DNA from 3 places in the Shewanella goraebulensis genome. Region 2 is predicted to be linked to each of the others. Evidence: predicted binding sites of a transcription regulator. Region 2 holds the regulator's gene; each other region holds the start of a gene.
What was found. The regulator sigma-54, encoded in region 2, starts transcription at its own class of promoters, with help from an activator protein. The targets are predictions, from matches to a motif close to GTTGGCACGNNNNTNGNNT.

Region 1 (4,292 bases), 2.1 Mb from region 2:
TAGGTATTTGAATTGAGCCATCGTCTGCATAACTGTAATCAGCTTGATTAGTATTAAGCATCCCTAAAGTGTCTGCTGCATATTGATCTTCAATCTCAGCAAGCTCATGACCCAAACGTGCTTCTTCAGGCATTTCAACATCATTTGTTTTCAGCAATTTATTCAGCATAGGGCGAATAACAAACAATATGAGCACTAAAACTAAAAACGCACCGAGTACCAGTCTGACAGCGCGCCAGAACCAAGGCTGCTCCCAGAGTTCAGGCTCAGGTAAAGCTTCAATAAGCTGATCCATAAATGGTACTGTCACTACTTCTAAGGTATCCCCGCGCTGACTTGTAAAGCCCATTGCACCTTCTAGCAAGCGTCGAATATTTGTCAATTCTTGTTCGGTTCTCGGTATTCTTGTTACCACACCATTTTCATCAACAGGCCCTGGTTTATAATCAACTGCGACTGACACACTCACTCGTCTAACCTGCCCAACTTGCTGACGTGTATGACTAATAGTGGTATCCAATTCAAAATTTCTTGTGGCTTCGCGGTGACTATCTCCGGTTGTTGAAGTTGTTTCTGCTGCTCCGGCTTCTTGAGGAATATCAGATTCCATTGGCGGCTGGTTTGATAATGCCCCAGGTATACCGCCCATCGATTGACCAGATGAATTACGCTCAACTGTCATTTCACTACGAATCGCAGGTAAATCTGGCGAGAAACGCTTAGCGGTTTGCTCTACCGCGGTAAAGTCCATGTTGACGTCAACTTGAGAAGTGAAATTCTCAGGGCCTAAAATCGGCATTAAAATTGAGTCAACTTTATTGCGATACTCTGATTCTTTCTGTTGAACCAGCTCTTGTTCACGACGGGCTCTAGAAGAAGCCGCATCTTGGCTACCTGAATTGAGTAAACGCCCATTTGAGTCAGTAACGGTAACTCTCGTAGGATCTAAACCTTGTACAGCAGAAGCAACAATATCAACTATCGAATCGATTTCTTCTTGCCCTAGACTACCGCGACGAACACTGACAACCACTGTCGCACTTGGCTTTGACTTGTTGCGCGCAAATACATTCTCTTTTGGTAAGGCTAGAATCACTTTGGCGCGGGTAACACTTTTTAGCTCTTCAATCACTCTCGCTAAATTAACTTCTTGGCTTTGCTTTAAACGGGCTTGTTCCATTCGTTGGCTCACACCAAAACCGCTATCTTTGCTTAAATAATCTGTTGGTTGGCTTGACGCTTCTACACCCGCACGACCTAATAATAATTTCACATTTTGGTATTTGTCTTCAGGAATACTAACCACATCACCAGAAATTTTATAAGCAATTTTATTTTTATCCAAAACGTCCAGTACTTGGATCATTTCGTTAGTTTCCATTTGCCCTAAAGGTCTAAACTCTGGTTCTTGCGCCCATATCATCATAAATACAGCCAATACTAAACACACGGCTAATGCCAAGATCATAGTAATTTGACGCATAAAATCAGCACTACCAAAAGAACTCATCAAACCAGGTTTATTCTCCTGCTGAATCCCTGTGCCACTCACGGTATCTGAATCTAATACGAGGTCTGTACTCACAATAATTACCTACTTTCTAATCTAATAAAGAGGCCTAAACAGGCATGCTCATAATTTCTTTATAAGCTTCTACAAGCTTATTTCTTACCTGTACTGTCGCTTCAAAAGCCACACCAGATTTTTCTCGAGCAATTACGGTATCTGATAAGGTCACAGTCGAGTCCCCCATTTCTAAACGGGTGGCTAAGTTGGCAGAGTTTTTTTGCAACTCTGTCACACCACCAACCGCCTGAGAAAGCAATTCTCCAAAGTCAGCACCTGAAGTATTGCCAACTTTTTGGATCATTTCCGGTTGCATTGGAGAACGAAGATTAGGTGAAATTTCACCGCGAAGAGATTGCATCTCTTGTAAGAAAGGGTTCGAGCTAATCTGCATTGTAATCTCCTATTCGTCGGATAATTGACGACTAAAAACCAGTTACAATAGATTTAGCAAGTAAGATGCCAACAATCGAGTTAAGCCTACAGATGATGTTGATTTGTCATTTAGATGGGACAGTTTGGCTAGCAAATAACCAACAAACCTAATCAGCACATGATTAGGTTCGTTAAATTAAACTTAAAAGAATTTATACAAGCACTTTCTATGCGGGCACCTGAATGCCCATATCGCGCATTTTTGCCATTTTATAACGTAAGGTTCTTGCGCTAATACCTAGTTTTTCAGCCACGTCTTTACGGCTACCATTACATTGGTTTAACGTCTCTAAAATAATGACATGCTCTTGCGCTTTTAACTCTCCACCTAAACCGTCATTTTCAGCAGCAGTTTTCGACTGCTTCGGTTCAGGTTGTTGTAAATCAACTTCACTGGAATCTAGGATAATATCATTGGTTGAAATGCCATCCCCTGAGTGAAGGATAAGCGCTCGTTGAATAACATTATCAAGCTCACGCACATTACCCGGCCAGCGATAAGTCAATAAACGCCTGCATGCGACTTCATCTAAAGCTGGAGTTGGAGAGATATTGGCGTTTTTAGCATGTTTAACCAACAAGTGACGCGCCAAGGGTAAAATATCAGCAGGACGTTGATTTAATGCTGGCCAAGTTAGTGGAAAAACATTAATTCGATAATATAAATCTTCCCTAAAACCTCCAGCAGCGACCATTTCTTTTAAATCACGATTTGATGTTGCCAAGACTCGCACATCTAATGAGATGGTTTTGCGACCACCTAAACGTTCAACTTCGCGCTCTTGCAGCACCCTTAACAATTTAGCTTGTAAGCCTAATTCCATCTCTGAAATTTCATCTAATAAAATGGTGCCGCCTTGGGCTTGCTCAAACTTACCTGGACAAGCTTGATATGCGCCAGTAAACGCGCCTTTTTCATAACCGAATAACGTGGCTTCAAGCATATTTTCAGGAATTGCAGCACAATTAATAGCTATAAAAGGTTGTTCTGAACGGGTACTATTTTGATGTACATAACGTGCGAGTACTTCTTTACCTGAACCACTTGGCCCCATAATCATAACTGATGCATCAGAACTTGCCACTCGTTGTGCTATAGACAGTAATGCCAAACTTTTATCGTCAGCAACCACTGGTTGATCTAGATTTTGTTTCAATGGTAGATAGCGTGACACTTGATTTAGTAGGACTTCTGGCGCAAAAGGTTTTGCTAGATAATCTACAGCACCTAATTTTATCGCACTGACAGCACTGTCAATTGTGGCGTAGGCTGTCATTAGCAATACGGGAACTTTATTATTTTGTTGCTGTAAGTAATTAAGCAATCCGATCCCACCAATGCCTTCCATTTGCACGTCACTGATCACCATATCAAATTCAGCTGATTTTAACGCAATAATGGCATCTTCAGCAGAAGCAACATCGACACATTCATAGCTTGCTAAAAGCAGTGTATCAAGCAAGGCCTCACGTAAAGATTCATCGTCTTCAACGAGTAAGAGTTTTGCTTCAACCATGTGATGTCTCCACACCTGTCAACTTTGCAGTTAAAGGTTCACTATTAATAGATTCTTTCGCGGCAAGTTCGGCCGCTTGTGGTTTTATTGCTTGATAAATCGGAAATGAAAGTCTTATCAAACACCCTTTATTAGGTTGTGATGAAACTTGTACTGTCCCATTATGGTTTCTAACCACGGTTTGCACCACAGCAAGTCCTAAGCCGGTTCCTTGACTTTTAGTGGTAAAAAATGGCTCCAAAATTTGTTGCTGCATTTCCGCAGCTAACCCTTTGCCATTATCAATCACATCGATATGAATATGAGTACCTGATGAAGCCGTGATAATCCTAATTTCAGTTGCATTAGCTTCCAAGCTATTCATCACTAAATTATTAATTGCAGAACTTAACGCATTTCCATTCGCTAGTATTTGCTCGTTGCTATTGTTGAAGTAATTTAGCTTACATTGTTTATTCTCTGCAATGGGTTCACAACTTGCTAAAACAGGTTCAATAATATCCTCTGCTATCATAGGTTCAGAAGCATCATCTTGTTTATTTTTTGCCATTAACAACATGTCATTCACTTGACGCTCAAGCTCATTTAATCTGTCAACTAGCTTAGTTTGAAAGCGTTTTCTAGCAGTATCGTTTAGTTTGGGACTCGCAAGGTTTGATGCGTACAACATCGCAGCGGACAATGGCGTTCTCACCTGATGTGCCAACGTCGCTACCATCTTACCTAGCGCTGACAAACGTTGCAGATGAGACAAGTTCTTTTGCAATAGACGA
Region 2 (4,292 bases):
GGTCCTGTCACAGTCACCCAAGGTACAATAAACATTAATGCCGATGAATTACGGGCATTTAGTGCTGAAACCGGTGGCAAAAAAACCATGATCGCCACAGGTAATCCAGCAACCTTTTCCCAAGAATTAGATGACGGTCGTATTGGTACTGCAAGTGCGAATGAAATCAAATATGAACTCGCTACTAGTATTTTGACCCTAAAAGGCAACGCTAAACTTGATCAAGCTGGCAGCCAAGTTACTGGTAACTTGATTAGCTATAATATTGATAAGCAACAATTGATTGCTGAAAGTACTGGTGATGGTAAAGATCGCGTTATTACGATTTTCCAACCAGAAAACTATCCAGATTTAAATGACTCAACAGATAATTCAGAGCAGCCTGAATTAGAATCACCAAAAGCAGAAGAGTCAGAAAAGCTCATTGAGAATCAAGCTACATCTATCAGTGAAGAGAAAACAGAAGCCAATAATGCTGAAATAACTTCTACAGACATAACAACTACTGAAGAAACTGATACTCACAAGAATAGTTCTGAATCGGCAATGCCCGTCATCGAAGTACCTGAAGCAAATATAGAGACTTCAATTGAAGGCCAACAAGTTAAAGATAAGCCAAATACAGATTCATTACCTGAAGCACCAGCGCTAGAGCAAACTCAATAATGACACAAATAACGTTAACAGCTGAAAACTTGGCGAAAAGTTATAAAAGCCGCCAAGTAGTTAAAAATGTCAGCCTGACAGTTAAAACTGGGCAAATTGTGGGGCTATTAGGGCCAAATGGCGCAGGTAAAACCACCACCTTTTATATGGTGGTTGGTTTAGTTAAAAGCGATAAAGGCCGGATATTAATTGATTCTGACGATCTCACTGCAGATCCAATGCATCTCCGCGCTCGCAAAGGCATTGGTTATTTACCACAAGAAGCCAGTATTTTTCGAAAGCTGACCGTACACGATAACATTATGGCTGTGTTACAAACCCGCAAGAGTTTAACCACAGAGCAGCGCATTGAAGAATTAGAACACTTATTAGAAGAGTTCAATATCACTCATATTCGCGATAGCCAAGGCATGGCATTATCGGGTGGTGAACGTCGCCGGGTAGAAATCGCACGCGCATTGGCAGCCAATCCTAAGTTCATTTTATTGGATGAGCCTTTCGCAGGTGTTGATCCTATCTCTGTGATAGATATCAAGAAAATTATTCAACAATTAAAAAGTCGTGGTTTAGGTGTGTTAATTACAGACCATAATGTTCGTGAAACACTTGATGTGTGTGAGCGCGCGTATATTGTCAGCCACGGTGATTTAATTGCAGAAGGCACGCCTGCTGAAATCTTAGACAATCAGCAAGTCAGGTCAGTATACTTAGGTGAGCAATTCAAGCTATAGTTAGCATTCTTTAGTGCACAATATGGCATTTCGCGACCAGTATCAGTCCCACTTTTTAGTGCTATGTTCTAGACTCAACTTATCGTTGAACTAAATGCTAAACCAAAGCATTGTTTAACGTCAGTCTAGAAAACGATAAAAAGGTGCTAGACCCACACAATTGTTAGTCGCGATGATGAAATTCAATTAGGGATAAGCGGTAAATGAAAGCCTCACTCCAACTCAAAATGGGTCAACACCTGACGATGACCCCTCAGTTGCAACAAGCCATACGCTTATTGCAACTTTCCTCATTGGAGCTACAGCAAGAAATTCAACAAGCACTTGACTCAAACCCTCTCCTTGAGCTCGAAGATGAGTTTGCTAAAGCCAAAGAACCCGTAAAAGAAAACGCCCAGCAAACCGACACTGATTTTAGCGATAATAGCCAAGTTACCGTTGAAAAAGACACCTCTACCGTTGATACCACGGAATCATTAACCAAAGAGTCGATGCCAGAAGATCTCCCGATGGATACTACATGGGATGAAGTCTATACCGCATCGCCTAGTTCAGGCTCTGGGGCCGTCGCTCGTGATGACGATATGCCTTTTCAAGGTGAAACCACCGAAGGCTTATATGAACACCTTGAGTGGCAAAAAAACCTGACTCCTTTTTCTGAAAACGATCTTGTTATTGCCACAGCTATTATCGACGCCGTTGATGAACGCGGTTACTTAACCCAATCAACTGAGGACATATTGCAGGCCTTAGGTCTTGAAGATATAGAACTCGACGAAGTTGAAGCTGTACTTAAACGCGTGCAACATTTTGACCCTGTAGGAGTGGCAGCGAGAGACTTAAGTGAATGTCTCATGATTCAACTTGGTCAATATCCAGATGAAATCCCCTGCATCGACAATGTAAAATTGCTCATTAGTGAACACCTTGATTTAATTGCTGGCCGCGACTTTCGCTTATTAATGCGTAAAACCAAGCTTAAAGAAGATGATTTACGCGAAGCGATTCAATTTATTCAAACCTTGAATCCGCGTCCAGGTTTACAAATAACGCCGATTAAAGACGAATATGTCATACCTGATGTGACTGTATTTAAGAAAAGTGGCCGCTGGGTCGTAGAGCTCAATCCAGATAACATGCCCAAAATTGGTGTGAATCAGCAATACGCAGCCATGGCAAAAGGGTCTGCAAGTCAGTCTGATAGCCAATTTATTCGTGGTCACTTACAAGAAGCAAAATGGTTTATCAAGAGTATTGAGAGTCGCAATGAAACCCTGTTAAAAGTGGCCAATTGTATTGTGCAATTTCAGCAAGGATTTTTTGAGTTTGGTGAAGAAGCCATGAAACCGATGGTGCTTAATGATATTGCTGAAGCAGTTGAAATGCATGAGTCGACGATTTCTCGTGTGACGACTCAAAAATATATGCACACCCCTCGCGGACTTTTTGAACTAAAATATTTCTTCTCTAGCCACGTTAGTACTGATGATGGCGGAGAATGTTCTTCTACTGCAATTCGTGCCTTTATTAAGAAGCTTGTTGCAGCGGAAAACCAGAAAAAGCCACTTAGCGATAGTAAAATGGCGACGCTATTGGCTGAACAAGGGATTAATGTTGCTCGGCGTACGATCGCCAAATATCGTGAAGCAATGCTCATCCCTCCCTCAAACCAACGCAAAAGCTTATAAGCCTTTGTAATGGAGGATGATCTATGCAAATTAATCTGACTGGGCACCATGTAGAAATCACGCAATCTTTACGTGAGTATGTACAAACTAAGTTTTCAAAGCTTGAACGACACTTCGAACAGATCAATAATGTTCACGTTGTGCTCAATGTTCAGAAGCTGCAACAAATTGCTGAAGCAAAATTACACCTCAAAGGAGGTGAAGTTTTTGCCGTATCTCAAAACGCAGATATGTATGTCGCAATTGACGCCCTGATAGACAAATTAGACCGTCAGGTAATTAAACATAAAGAGAAGTTAATTAAACACTAACAATGGAACTTCGCACCATTCTGCAACCGGCGTGCACCACCTGCGCCACGCCGGGCAGTAAGAAAAAAGTACTGGAACTCATCAGCGATTTAATGGCTGCCCAGTACCCAACCCTATCATCACAGGCTATTTTTGAAAGTTTAATAGCACGTGAAAAAATGGGTAGTACAGGTATTGGAAATGGCATAGCTATTCCCCATGGTCGATTAAATGATATCGAACACCCGATAGCCATTTTGATCAAGTGTGAAGAAGGCATTGAGTTTGATGCTATCGACAAGAAACCCGTGGATATATTATTTGCACTGCTAGTTCCTTCAGATCAATGCCAACAGCATTTAAGTACGCTGTCTACCATGGCTGAAAAACTGAGTGATAAATTAATCCTTAAGCGACTTCGAAAGAGTCATGACGCTACAGAACTATATCAGGTTATAACTGCATGAAACTTGTCATCGTATCAGGACGATCAGGCTCAGGTAAATCAGTTGCACTTAGGGTATTAGAAGATTTAGGTTATTACTGTGTTGATAACCTGCCTCTACCACTTATTGGCAGTTTGCTTGAGCAGCTCAAGGGAAATAACGAACTTGTCGCCATCAGTGTCGATGTTCGAAATATTGAAGAGCAAGGCAAGGTTCTAGAAGAGCAAATAGCCTTATTATCTGATGATACGACTATCATTAGTTTATTTCTAAACTCAAATGATCAGGTTCTACTTAAACGCTACAGTGAAACCCGTCGATTACATCCTCTATCTAAAAACCAAATTTCGCTACAAGAAGCTATTCAGCTAGAAGGTCGTTTACTCGAACCGATTGCTAAAATGGTCGATCACTACATTGATACCTCTCAATTGACCATTTATGATCTCAGCGATCAAGTCAGACAAATAT
Region 3 (4,292 bases), 1.5 Mb from region 2:
ACAATTGCTTCTGTTAAGGTTGGGGTTCTAAAATCTCGCTCGCAGTAGGGAGCTGATTCGAGCATCTGGCCATATTCATTACGAAAATGTTTTGGCACCTCAACCATTGAAAATGACTCGATAATAAATAAACGAACATTTTCGTAGTCGTTAAATTTAAGCTGATAAGTCGTACCACGAGGGATCACTAAATAATCCCATTGTTTAACGTCTAGTTCGCCATACTCACTGAGTAATTTACCTTCACCTTGATGCACAAATACGATTTCATCAGCGTATGCATTACGATAGAACTTAGCAGTATCTGTAGTGACTTTGGCGGTGTACATCGCCACATCACTGTTAAAAAAAATCTTATTCCGTGCACTGAAAAAGTTACCTTCACAGTCAGCTTGGCGAGAGTCGAGTTTATAGTTTTGAATTAATGAATCTTGCCAAGCCTTACCGTGCTCTAGTGAGTATGGAGCGACTTCTAACGCCTTCGTTGGCATATTATGGTGATATTTATTGGAGTAAATATTTGAAAAACCGTGGGTCGAAAATAACTCTTCACGGTACAACTCGCCTGACTCTTTCTTAAAAGCGATATGACGTTTAGCAGGTATCTGACCTTGCTGAACATAAAAAGGCATACTGACTCCTTAACCCTATTTACTCATTTTATAAGCCTTGATTAGCTTGTTGCACGATTATTGTTAGTGTTTCTAGCGCAAAAGAATCAAATACTTTGTGATCTAGTTATCAATTTAGTTGCTAGAATGAACAAAAAAAAGAATAATAAACCACTTAACTCAATTAGATTTTTTGATGGTATCGATTTGTTTACAATAGTGTCACGGCAATTGGACAGAGCCTAAGCGTGAGGGATATATGAAAATTGATGTAGAAGCCTTTAATGTTCTGCAAGTACTTGTAGAAGAAGGTAGTTTTGCTAAAGCATCTGAGCGTTTGCATAAGGCTCAATCAGCCGTAAGTTACCAAGTGAAAAAGCTTGAGCAGCACTTAGGGGTACAATTATTTAACCGCGAGCAATATCGAGCCGAATTAACTCCAGAAGGAAAGGTTATCTTAGCTGAAGGCCAACGGTTACTGCAGCATTTATCCAATATTGAACACTTAGCGAGTCGCTTTAGTGAAGGGTGGGAGCCAAAGCTTGAATTAGTCATAGATGGTGCACTCCCAATGGAGCCTATTATGACTGCGCTGCAACGAATGTCTGAACATAATGTGCCGACTAAAGTACAGTTGAATATGGAGTTTTTAGGCGGAGTTCAACATCGATTTGAACGAGATAAAGCGGATTTGATGTTAGTTAAAGATTATACCGCCGCACCATATTTCTCTGCTAAACAGTTGCCCACCGTTACAAGCCTATTAGTGTGTGCAGCACAGCATCCGTTAGCCACTAAGCAATCAATCAGTTTAACTGAATTACAACAGCATGTTGAACTCACCATTGAAGACTCAGCACCGACTCAGCAGCGAGATGAGCTACAATTTGGCGGTGATAAAGTGTTTTACTTGTCAGGTTTTATCATGAAAAAAAATGCGTTATTAAAAGGGTTAGGCTTTGGCTGGATGCCGGAGTTTCTAATTAATGAAGAACTTGCTGCAAATCAGTTAGCGCTTGTAGATTTTGTTGGTGGTCATCGGTTTCGTTTTACGCCGCAACTTGTTTCAACACTAGAGCGACCTCTTGGTAGAGCAGGGCAGTTATTTACTGATTTAATTTTAGAAGAATTCGCATTATTTGATAAACAGCGCCAAATAGAGGGAGCATGATATGGCTTTTTGGTTAATGAAGTCTGAGCCAGATGAGTTCAGTATTGATGATTTAGCACATTGCGAAAATCAAACAGAAACTTGGGATGGGATCAGAAATTATCAGGCTCGTAATTTTTTACGGGATAAAGTAGATCTTGGCGATATTGTGTTTTTTTATCACTCTAGCTGTAAAGTGCCAGGCATTGTGGGTTTAGCCACTGTGTCGTCAGCGCCATTTATTGATCAAAGTGCTTTTGATCAAGCTTCAACTTACTTTGATGCGAATTCCTCTATTGATAACCCACGCTGGGTGGCTGTAGATTTGACTTTTAAAGCTAAATTTAGCCGTATTATAACGCTGACAGAGTTAAAAGCAGATCCTAATCTAGCTGAAATGGTGCTCGTCAGTAAAGGAGCAAGACTTAGTGTACAACCGGTTACTCAGCAAGAGTTTGATTACATATTGTCCCTTGAGTAAATGCATTAATATTGTCATTGATATTTAAAACTAAGTGATTAAAAGTGTATAAAAAAGGAACTCAATTGAGTTCCTTTTTCGTTATTATCTAGCTATCAGCTTAATACTAACCACTTTATGTTATATCGGTTAATAGCTTTCTTTAGCTACAATGGTTTGACCAATAGGCGTAAGACTTAATAGTGCTAGTTTTACATGCTGTATCGCAAATGGGATACCTATAATGGTAACAAAACAGGCTAATGCATGGGTCAGATGGCCAATGGCTAACCATATTCCGCAGAATAGAAACCAAATCACATTACCCACCATACCTAATGGGCCTGTACCAAAGTCTTCAATTCCTGAAAGGTGTTTACGGTTTACATTTTCTTGACCAAATGGCCAAAATGCCATTTCACCAATAACGAAACATGCGCGACCAAAAGGAATACCAATAATACTGATAAAACATAAGATGCCCGCAAGCCACCAAGCAAGCCCCATCACAAAACCACCCATGATGAACCATGCAATATTAAATATTAATCTCAACACTGACATTGATAATCCCTTAATTTCGATTGAATTGATTATTAACCTAATCGTTAACTTATATACTGATAAGCGAGAAATATGCCAACTATAGAGAAGGAGTGTTTGAAATTACCAGTTTTTAATCGTAAGCTTCTGATTGTAAGACGTAAAATGTGTGTTTGGTGTTGGGGTTTTAAAGGCGGGTTAAGTTTTTAACACTATGTAAGTTCTGAGTGTAAAAGTTAGATATAGCGGTTTTCACTAAATATTAGGTAAAATACTCCTTTAAAGTTTTTAAATAAATTAACAAGTGAAAAGTTATGTTTGCTGCAACTCCTGTCGAGTCGATGATGTTTGCCGGTCGAGAAATATTTGTTAAAAGAGATGACCTTATTCACCCTGATTTTAGTGGTAATAAAGCGCGGAAGTTTCAATATTTTTTAGCTAATGATTTCCCTCACATCAGTAAAGTAGTGGGTTATGGCTCAGCCCAAGCCAATTCGCTCCATTCACTCGCTGTGCTGGCTAAAATGCGTGGTTGGCAACTCGATTATTATGTTGATCATATTGCTGATTACTTAAAGAAAAATCCTCAAGGCAATTACCTTGCTGCATTAAATAATGGCGCCAATATCATAGAGAAATCTGCGATAGACAAGCTGCAGGCTAAAGACTTTGAAAGTGCGACTGACTTTAAAAATGTTAGCATCTCTGATTATATTAATGTAGATCAAAACTTATCACTGGAAGAATATGTGGTGAGTTTATCTAAAAACGCATTGGCAAATGAGTTGTACATTCCTGAAGGCGGCCGCTGTGAGTATGCCTCTGTTGGACTTGAGCAACTTGGTAAGCAAATTTTAGATTGGGCGCAGCTGCACAATTGTATTGAATTAAATCTATTTCTGCCCTCAGGTACTGGTACTACCGCTTTATTCCTCCAGCGTTTCTTTATCAAGCAGGCAAGTAATAACAAGCCTAAAGTGAATGTACTGACATGTAGCTGTGTGGGCGGTGACGAATATTTAAAGCTGCAATTTAATCAGTTGACTGATAATAGTGCCTATCACCCAACAATAATTTCAAATGGCACTAAATATCATTTCGGTAAATTGAATCGGCAATGCTACGAAATGTGGCAACGAGCGTGTGAAACCGGAATTGAATTTGAACTGCTATACGACCCTGTGGGTTTTATTATGCTAGAACATTTTCTGACAAGCCCAGCAAGAGTGCCTCAAATTGACAGTTCATTGCCATTGATGTATTTGCACCAAGGTGGACAGCTGGGTAACCCAAGTATGTTGGCTAGATATAAACGAAAGTATGGCTGATTGAGCGTCCTTTGAAACTAGATTAAAGGGTATTTGAGAAGAATAAAAGTGAAGTATTAATATAAACGGGTTGAAAGAGGGAGGTTCTTTTCATATTGCTCAGTTCTAATAAACGTCCGGTATAGTGTGAGATGAAATACCGAGAAGCGATGTTTATTGAGTAACTGAGCAAATGAATAACGCAAGCGTTATAGAAAGTG

Region 1: a site for sigma-54 is predicted at 2,016-2,034, ahead of fliE (flagellar hook-basal body complex protein FliE). Genes of this name have one in related genera too.
Region 3: a site for sigma-54 is predicted at 2,847-2,865, ahead of QPX86_RS09060 (YccF domain-containing protein). Genes of this name have one in related genera too.

Annotation. Positions count from the first base shown of each region.
Region 1 is NZ_CP126972.1:3,441,804-3,446,095, forward strand. Features, by position in the region: gene fliF (flagellar basal-body MS-ring/collar protein FliF) at 1-1,510, opposite strand, end outside; gene fliE (flagellar hook-basal body complex protein FliE) at 1,620-1,961, opposite strand; gene QPX86_RS14600 (sigma-54-dependent transcriptional regulator) at 2,170-3,519, opposite strand; gene QPX86_RS14605 (sensor histidine kinase) at 3,512-4,292, opposite strand, start outside.
Region 2 is NZ_CP126972.1:626,324-630,615, reverse strand. Features, by position in the region: partial or broken gene lptA (lipopolysaccharide transport periplasmic protein LptA) at 1-351, shown strand, start outside; gene lptB (LPS export ABC transporter ATP-binding protein) at 666-1,397, shown strand; gene QPX86_RS02630 (RNA polymerase factor sigma-54) at 1,601-3,085, shown strand; gene hpf (ribosome hibernation promoting factor) at 3,109-3,396, shown strand; gene ptsN (PTS IIA-like nitrogen regulatory protein PtsN) at 3,399-3,842, shown strand; gene rapZ (RNase adapter RapZ) at 3,839-4,292, shown strand, end outside.
Region 3 is NZ_CP126972.1:2,172,263-2,176,554, forward strand. Features, by position in the region: gene QPX86_RS09045 (homogentisate 1,2-dioxygenase) at 1-632, opposite strand, end outside; gene QPX86_RS09050 (LysR family transcriptional regulator) at 871-1,782, shown strand; gene QPX86_RS09055 (EVE domain-containing protein) at 1,784-2,242, shown strand; gene QPX86_RS09060 (YccF domain-containing protein) at 2,372-2,785, opposite strand; gene QPX86_RS09065 (1-aminocyclopropane-1-carboxylate deaminase/D-cysteine desulfhydrase) at 3,079-4,092, shown strand.